DNA from 2 places in the Rhodococcus sp. WMMA185 genome. Region 2 is predicted to be linked to the other one. Evidence: riboswitches for the same ligand, from Rfam matches in the RefSeq annotation. Region 2 holds a riboswitch; the other holds the start of a gene.
The links. Region 2 has a riboswitch for S-adenosylmethionine ahead of BFN03_RS15805 (aminotransferase class V-fold PLP-dependent enzyme). Riboswitches for the same ligand answer to the same signal wherever they lie in the genome.
Positions count from the first base shown of each region.

Region 1 (4,209 bases), 1.8 Mb from region 2:
GCGGTGCGCAGCAAGCCCTTCGACGTCGGTGCGCTCACCGCGGTCGGCGGCGCAATCGTCTGGCTAGCGGTCTCGATCGACCCGCTCGGAACCGGATAGGGGTCCGAGCGGGTCGCACGACCCCTCTGCCCTCAGCGCCCCGACCGGGCGAGATCCATCGTCTCGACGAGCAGTTTCGCCACTGCTTCGGCTTCGGTGAGGAATCCGTCGTGGCCGTCCTTGGACTCGAGCACCCGCAGCCCATCACAGGTCGGGAGGTCGTTCGCCAAAGCCTCCAACGAGCGAATCGGGTACAGGCGGTCCGAGTCGATGCCTCCCACGACCACCGGCGCGGTCACCGTGGCGAGTGCCGCCGCTACTCCACCGCGCCCACGGCCCACGTCGTGCCGGTTCATCGCTTCGGTGAGAAGCACGTACGTGGCCGGGTCGAACCTGCCTACGAGCTTGTCGGCCTGATGCTGGAGGTAGCTCTCAACGGCGTACCGTCCGCCGAGTCGCGGATCCTCACCGTCCTGGGCCGAATTGGCGAATCGGGAATCGAGTTCGCCTTCGGTGCGGTAGGTGAGATGCGCGATACGGCGGGCGATCCCCAACCCGGTCCGGGGGATTCTGCCGGTGCCGTAGTAGTTTCCGCCCTGCCAGTCGGGGTCGCTGATGATGGCCTCGATCTGGGTGGACTGTGTCCCGATCTGATCGGCGGTCGAGCGTGCGCCGACTGCAAGGACGAGAGCAGAGGCGACCTGGTCGGGATAGCTGACCGCCCACTCGAGGGCGCGCATGCCGCCCATCGAGCCACCCATGACCGACGCCAACTTCTCGATACCGAGAAGATCGGTGAGCTTCTTCTCCGCGGCGACCTGATCCCGTATGGAGATCTCCGGGAAACGTCCGCCCCATGGCTGGCCGTCCTCGGCGAGCGAGCCTGGCCCGGTGGAGCCGCGGCAACCTCCGAGAACGTTGGTGGCGACTACACACCATTCGTTCGTGTCGATCGGTGCTCCCGGGCCCACCATGCCGTTCCACCATCCGGGTGAAGGGTGGTCTTCGTTGGCAGGTCCGGTCACGTGGGAATCGCCGGTAAGGGCATGCTCGACCAGTACTAGGTTGTCCCGGTTCGGCGACAACACGCCCCACCGCTGCACCGCGAGGGTGACGGACGGGATGACCGCACCGCTCTCCAGTTCTAGGGAGCCGATGTCGACATAGCCGAGACGGCCTTCCACGGCTGGCAGGATCTGCAATTCACCAACTGTCAAGATGTCACCGCCTTCAGTCCTGTCTCGAGGTCGGCGAGGATGTCATCGATTCCCTCGATGCCGACCGCGAGGCGCACGAGGCCGGGAGTCACGCCGCTGGCCAGCTGCTCCTCCGGGGTGAGCTGCGCGTGAGTGGTTGATGCGGGGTGGATCACCAGTGAGCGCACGTCGCCGATATTCGCGACGTGACTGTGCAGGGTGAGTGCGTTGACGAATTGCTTGCCCGCTTCGACACCGCCGGCGAGTTCGAAGGTGACGACTGCCCCGGCGCCGTGCGGGGCGAGCTTCTTCGCGCGCTCGTACCACGGCGACGACGGCAGCCCCGCATACCCGACGGACACCACTTCGGGGCGGGCTTCGAGGAACTCGGCGACCGCGGTCGCGTTCGCGACATGCCGCTCCATCCGCAGGCTCAGTGTCTCGATGCCCTGCGCGATGAGGAAGGCGTTGAACGGGGAGATCGCGGAGCCGAGATCGCGGAGCAACTGGACCCGGGCCTTGAGTGCGTAGGCCGGTGCACCGAGTTCGGCGAAGACGACGCCGTGGTAGCTCGGGTCGGGGGTGGTGAAGCCGGTGTGGCGGCCCTGGGTCCAGTCGAAGGTGCCGCCATCGACGATCACGCCCGCGATGGCGGTGCCGTGGCCGCCGAGGTATTTGGTGGCCGAGTGGACCACGATGTCCGCACCGTGCTCGAGGGGGCGGATCAGATAGGGGGTGGCTACCGTGTTGTCGACGATCAGCGGGATCCCGTTGTCATGGCCGACCTCAGAGATACCGGAAATGTCGAGGACGTCGTTGCGGGGGTTGGAGATGGTCTCACCGTAAAACGCCTTGGTGTTCGGACGGATGGCCTCGCGCCACTGTTCGAGGTCGTCGGGGTCCTCGACGAACGAGACCTCGATGCCCAGTTTCGGCAGCGTGTAATGGAAGAGGTTGTACGTCCCGCCGTACAGCCGGGGGCTGGACACGATGTGGTCGCCGGCTTCGGTGAGATTGAGGATCGCGAGAGTTTCCGCGGCCTGCCCCGATGCGAGTAGCAGCGCGGCGACGCCACCTTCGAGGGCGGCGATGCGTTGCTCGACGGCGTCTTGGGTGGGGTTCATGATGCGGGTGTAGATGTTGCCAGGCTCGGCCAGCCCGAACAGCGCCGCGGCGTGGTCGGTGCTGTCGAAGGTGTACGCGGTGGTCTGGTAGATCGGTAGTGCCCGCGCCTTGGTGGTGGCGTCGGACGTCTGCCCGGCGTGGATCTGCTTGGTCTCGAACGACCAGTTCTCTGTCATGTGATGTTCACTCCAGTGTTTCGACGAGGCGCGATGAAGGGCTGAATTCCTTTGCGCACAGGGCGTGGCTGATTCATCAACGACAACAACACATCATGAACCCCCGATGTCGGACCTGCGCTTGTTACCCGAATGTCTATATGGATCAGGAAACCCGGTCATCACCCGGGGCACCCCACCGCGGTGGAGGGTTGCCGACCAGCTAGCCGGGGCTTTGCGCTGGTACTCATGACCTTGCGGCCATCTTAGCCTGCTACGGCGGGATGATACGAAACGGCACCGGCATCTCACGGGGAAACAGGGATCTCGCGAGGAGTTCAGCGCAGAAAGAGGGCGGCTGATCAGGAAGGGCTCTCGCTGATCCTGAAATTGTGCAATTCGTCTCGTTCTCCGCAGCCTCGTTCTCCGCGGGGGTGTGGCGGCCCAGGTTCGAGCCCAGGTTCCTGAACGCATCACGGGCGAACCGGTGTGGACCACGGGCGCTTGTCGTGACCTTCACGCAAAGCAGTACGCTTGTCTTGTTTGGGTGTGGTCTCCCCGAGATCGCACCAACCGTCTACGTTTGATAAGCGAACCGTTCGCGGACTCACTCACGAAGTGTGCCCGCAACCGTGTAACCAGGAAAACTTCCTAGGAGGACGCGAAGCACCCATGTCCAAAATCAAGGTTGAGGGTACCGTCGTCGAACTCGACGGCGACGAGATGACGCGCATCATCTGGCAGTTCATCAAGGACAAATTGATTCACCCGTACTTGGACGTAAATCTCGAGTACTACGACCTCGGGGTCGAGTACCGGGACCAGACCGACGACCAGGTGACCGTCGATGCCGCCAATGCCATCAAGAAGCACGGCGTCGGTGTGAAGTGCGCGACCATCACTCCGGACGAGGCACGCGTCGAGGAATTCGGCCTCAAGAAGATGTGGCGGTCTCCCAACGGCACCATCCGTAACATTCTCGGTGGCACGATCTTCCGTGCACCGATCATCATCTCCAACGTTCCGCGACTGGTTCCGGGGTGGACCAAGCCGATCATCATCGGCCGCCATGCCTTCGGTGACCAGTACCGCGCCACCGACTTCAAGGTTCCCGGCCCCGGCAAGGTGATGATCACCTACACACCCGAGGACGGCAGCGAGCCGATCGAGCACGAACTGGTGAACTTCCCCGAGAAGGGTGGAGTCGTTCAGGGCATGTACAACTTCACGAAGTCCATCGAGGACTTCGCCCGTGCGTCTCTCAACTACGGCTTGCAGCAGAACTACCCGGTCTACCTGTCGACGAAGAACACCATCCTCAAGGCGTATGACGGTGCCTTCAAGGACATCTTCCAGCGGATCTACGAGACCGAGTTCAAACCGGAGTTCGATGCGGCCGGCCTCACCTACGAGCACCGCCTCATCGATGACATGGTTGCGGCGGCGCTCAAGTGGGAGGGCGGCTACGTCTGGGCCTGCAAGAACTACGACGGCGACGTGCAGTCCGACACCGTGGCACAGGGCTTCGGCTCGCTCGGTTTGATGACCTCCGTACTGCTGACCCCGGACGGAAAGACCTGTGAGGCCGAGGCTGCTCACGGGACCGTGACCCGCCACTACCGTCAGCACCAGCAGGGCAAGCCGACGTCCACGAACCCCATCGCATCGATCTTCGCGTGGACGCGGGGCCTCGA
Region 1 covers NZ_CP017014.1:906,212-910,420, forward strand. Annotated here, with positions in the region: gene BFN03_RS03985 (DUF3017 domain-containing protein) at 1-99, shown strand, start outside; gene metX (homoserine O-acetyltransferase MetX) at 132-1,256, opposite strand; partial or broken gene BFN03_RS03995 (bifunctional o-acetylhomoserine/o-acetylserine sulfhydrylase) at 1,253-2,539, opposite strand; SAM riboswitch class IV at 2,649-2,770, opposite strand; gene BFN03_RS04000 (NADP-dependent isocitrate dehydrogenase) at 3,188-4,209, shown strand, end outside.
Region 1: another riboswitch for S-adenosylmethionine. It lies ahead of BFN03_RS03995 (bifunctional o-acetylhomoserine/o-acetylserine sulfhydrylase); the one in region 2 lies ahead of BFN03_RS15805 (aminotransferase class V-fold PLP-dependent enzyme).

Region 2 (4,209 bases):
CTGACGCGGCTACGGCCACCGTGGAGTTTCGCGTGAACATTCCCGTGAGTAAGTCAGTTTCGACTGTGCCAGACGAAGACGGTCAGGTTTCGCGACGATTGGTCGCCATAGCAGCCGGTGCCGCCCTCGGCGGATTCCTGTTCGGCTTCGATAGCGCGATCATCAACGGCACCGTCGACGCCGTGCGTCAAGAGTTCGCGCTGGCACCCACCCTGCTCGGCTTCGTCGTCTCGTGCGCCCTACTCGGCGCCGGACTTGGCAGCTGGTCCGCGGGCATCTGCGCCGATCGGATCGGCCGAGTCCGCACAATGGTGGTCGCCTCGGTTCTGCTGACCGTCAGCGCGATCGGCTCCGGCCTCGTCGTCGGAGTCTGGGATCTGATCGCCTGGCGGTTCCTGGGCGGTGTCGGCATCGGATTCGCCTCGGTGATCGCGCCCGCCTACATAGCGGAGATATCGCCCGCCCGCATCCGCGGCCGGCTCGGCTCGATGCAGTTGTTGGCCCTGGTAACCGGTATTTTCCTTGCGATTCTCACCAGCGCACTGCTAGCCGATCTCGCCGGCGGTGCGGCGCAGACCCTGTGGCTCGGACTCGACGCGTGGCGGTGGATGTTCATCGCCGAAACAGTCCCGGCGATAATCTACGGCATCCTTGCTGTCCGGCTGCCTGAGTCTCCCCGCTATCTGGTGAACAAGGACCGCATCGACGAGGCCGGCGAGGTGTTGCGAAATGTGCTCGCCCTGGTCGACGGCGCCGTCGACCGGAAGATCCGCGAGATCCGGCAGACAGTGAACACGGAACGTAAACAACGGTTCTCGGATCTGCTGGGCGGAAAGTACTTCTTTCTGCCACTGGTATGGGTGGGTATCTTGTTGTCGGTCTTCCAGCAGTTCGTCGGCATCAACGTGATCTTCTACTACTCGACCACCCTGTGGCAGTCCGTCGGCTTCCAGGAGTCGGACTCGTTCACGATCTCGGTCATCACCGCCGTCACCAACATCGTCGCCACTCTCATTGCGATCTCGCTCATCGACAAGGTCGGGCGGCGGCCCCTGCTTCTGTTCGGCGCCGCTACGATGACAGTCTCCCTGTTCCTGATGGCGGTGGCGTTCGCCCAGTCCACCGAGGTCGACAACGTGATGACCCTCCCCTCCGGTTGGGGCGCCGTTGCCTTGATCGCCGCGAATGTATTTGTCGTCGGCTTCGGCGCGAGCTGGGGGCCGGTCGTGTGGGTGTTACTCGGCGAAATGTTCCCCAATCGCATCCGAGCCCTCGCCCTGGGCCTGAGCGCCGCAGCCCAATGGGTCGCCAACTTCGCCGTCAGCACCACCTTCCCACCGCTTGCGGCGCTCGGCCTCGAGTACGCTTACGGGCTCTATGGGGTCTTCTCCTTGCTCGCGCTGGTCTTTGTGTGGAAGATGCTGCCCGAAACCAAGGGGCGGCAGCTCGAATCCATGGACGAACTTGCGACCGAGGACGGGCGTCCCAACCCGAAGTTCCACGATTCGGCTACCGCACCGGCGAACTGAGATCCTCTCCGGTTCTCGGGCAACACTATTCGATGACAAAGAGCCTGCTGGCAGGGGCTCGGCTTGACAACCGCATATTGATCCTGCACTCTTCGAAACAGGTCACGAGTGCCAGCGTCAAGCCCCGGCTTGCTGGTCGGCAACCCTCCACTGCGGCGGGGTGCTCCGGGTGACGACCGGGCTGAGGTTCGATACCGGACCCGGCAAGCGCGGACTCCGAGGGCACCGACCCTGTGATGAGTCCCTGGATTCGAGGGATAACGAATGACTGCTGCATCGACCGCCGACCTGTGCGCCCGTCCCCTGGCGCGGGTTTCGGGTTCCGACTTGCAAGTTCCGCTGGTTCAGGGTGGCAATCGCACCTACGTCAACTTCGACTGTGCGGCCAGCGCGCCCGCGTTGCGGCAGGTGACCGAGCGCATCGAGACCTTGCTGCCGCTGTACTCCAGCGTGCACCGGGGCGCGGGCTACGCATCGAGGGTGTCGACCGATTGCTACGAGAAGGCCCGCACGTCGGTTGCCGGGTTCGTCGGAGCAAGTGAAGATCAGGTGGTGGTGTTTACCCGGAACACCACGGACTCGCTCAACCTGCTCGCCGGTTGTGTTCCTTGCAGCACAGTGATCCTCGACATCGAACACCACGCGAATTTGCTGCCTTGGAACAACTCTCGCGTAGTCCGGGCCGCTGACACGCTGTCCGAGACGATACGGCGTCTCGTCGCCGAATTGTGCTCGAAACCAACCGCCCTGCTCGCGGTGACGGGTGCATCAAATGTCACCGGTGAGGTGTTGCCAATCGCCGCACTCGCCGAGGTTGCACACCGTTGTGGCGCAAGGATTCTCGTCGATGCTGCGCAGCTCGCACCCCATCGTCGGATCAACCTCGCGGCGTCTGGTGTCGACTATTTGGCGTTCTCCGGGCACAAACTGTATGCACCGTTCGGTGCCGGTGTGCTGGTGGGTCGCCGAGACTGGCTCGACGCCGCCGATCCCTACCTGGCAGGCGGTGGCGCGGCCGGCAACGTGACTGTTGATTCCGTCCAATGGGCGCCCGCACCCGCACGCCACGAGGGAGGAACACCCAACGTACTCGGCGCCGCGGCACTGGCTGCCGCATGCGATGCGCTGTCCGAATTGGATTTCGGCCGTGTTGCCGAACACGAGGCCGCTCTGACCGCACGGATTCTCGAAGGACTCGGCTCGGTGGACGGCCTGCAGTTCCTCCGGCTGTGGCCAGATGTGCCCGACACTGTCGGAATCGTGACGTTCACGATCGACGGGTTCGAACCGGGGGAGGTCGCCGTCTATCTCTCTGCAGAACATGGAATCGGAGTTCGCGACGGCCGTTTCTGTGCACATCCGTTGCTCGAACGACTCGGCCGACCCGACGGCGCGGTACGCGTGAGCCTGGGACTGGGAAGCTGCTCGGAAGATGTGGATCGACTTGTCGATGCGGTGCGGACTCTCGTGAACGGCAATCGGACCTGGATCTACGCCAAGGAGGGCGCCCAGTGGAATCCGGTGCCGGAGACTCGGTTTTCGTCGGATGCGCTGGTATGACGGCCCGACGTGCCGGGTTCACAACGGTTGTCCCTCAGGGAGATCCTTCATAGGGGGGTGGGCCGGAAATAGCGACCCTGATGGTAGAGCAATGGAGACGAAGCGGTCTCGTCGTCGGCCTCCGCGTGCACCCGGGTCACCAGGCCGATCACGAGTGTGTGATCCCCGACGGGAATCAACTGGTCCACGGTGACCCGGAGCCAACTGGGGGTTCCATGAAGCACTGGTTCTCCGGTGTCGAGCCTGGCCCAGAGCGACTTGTCCGCGAACCGTTGGTCGGCGCTGCGTGCGAACCGCTGAGCCAGGTGCTGCTGGTGTTCGCCGAGCAGATGTATCACCAGCGAATCCGCGGAATGTAGGGCCTTGATGCTGGAGGAGGTGTGCGCGATATTGAACGACACCAACGGTGGGTCCAGCGAAAGCGAGGCGAAAGAGGTGGCCGTGAAGCCGACCGGGCCAGACTTCGAATAGAGAGTCACGATCGTGACTCCTGCGGGGTGACGGCGCAGGGCAGCCCGATAGTCGACCGCACTGATGCCGGACGAGAGTTCGGGATCGCGGGTCACGCCCGAACGATGGCCCGAACGGTGGGCTGTATCGGCATTCTCGACTGAGTCGGACAAAATACTCTCCGGATCGGCCCGTGTACTTGGTTCACGAGATCTGCCGTCAACTATAGAAGGCGGGCCCGGAACTCAGGCCACGTCGATGGCAGAGCCCGCGGTGATACGCACCAACTCCGAGAACGATGTGCGGAAGACGGTGTTCGGTTGTCCGGCCGCCGCCCATAGTTCGGGGTACTCGGCCAAGGCGTTGTCGACGTAGGTCGGCAGATTCGTCGGATGTCCGAGCGGAGCGATGCCTCCGATCGGCTGACCAGTCGCGAGTTGCACCATGTCTGCGGGTGCTCGAGTCAGTTCTCCCTGTAGCCGCTTGCCCGTGGCAACCAGATCCACAGAGTGGGCTCCCGACACAAGGAGCAGGATCGGATCGTCGTCCAGCATGAACACGAGAGACTTGGTGATCGCCCCGATATGTACCTTCAGAGACTTCGCGGCCTCGGCAGCGGAGTGAGTGGGCTCGCGCTGGGTCACGATCACCCCGTGATGTCCTCTCGCGA
Region 2 covers NZ_CP017014.1:3,502,879-3,507,087, reverse strand. Annotated here, with positions in the region: gene BFN03_RS15815 (DUF1479 domain-containing protein) at 1-4, shown strand, start outside; gene BFN03_RS15810 (sugar porter family MFS transporter) at 45-1,529, shown strand; SAM riboswitch class IV at 1,630-1,745, shown strand; gene BFN03_RS15805 (aminotransferase class V-fold PLP-dependent enzyme) at 1,794-3,089, shown strand; gene dszD (NADH:FMN oxidoreductase DszD) at 3,137-3,712, opposite strand; gene BFN03_RS15795 (YbaK/EbsC family protein) at 3,785-4,209, opposite strand, start outside.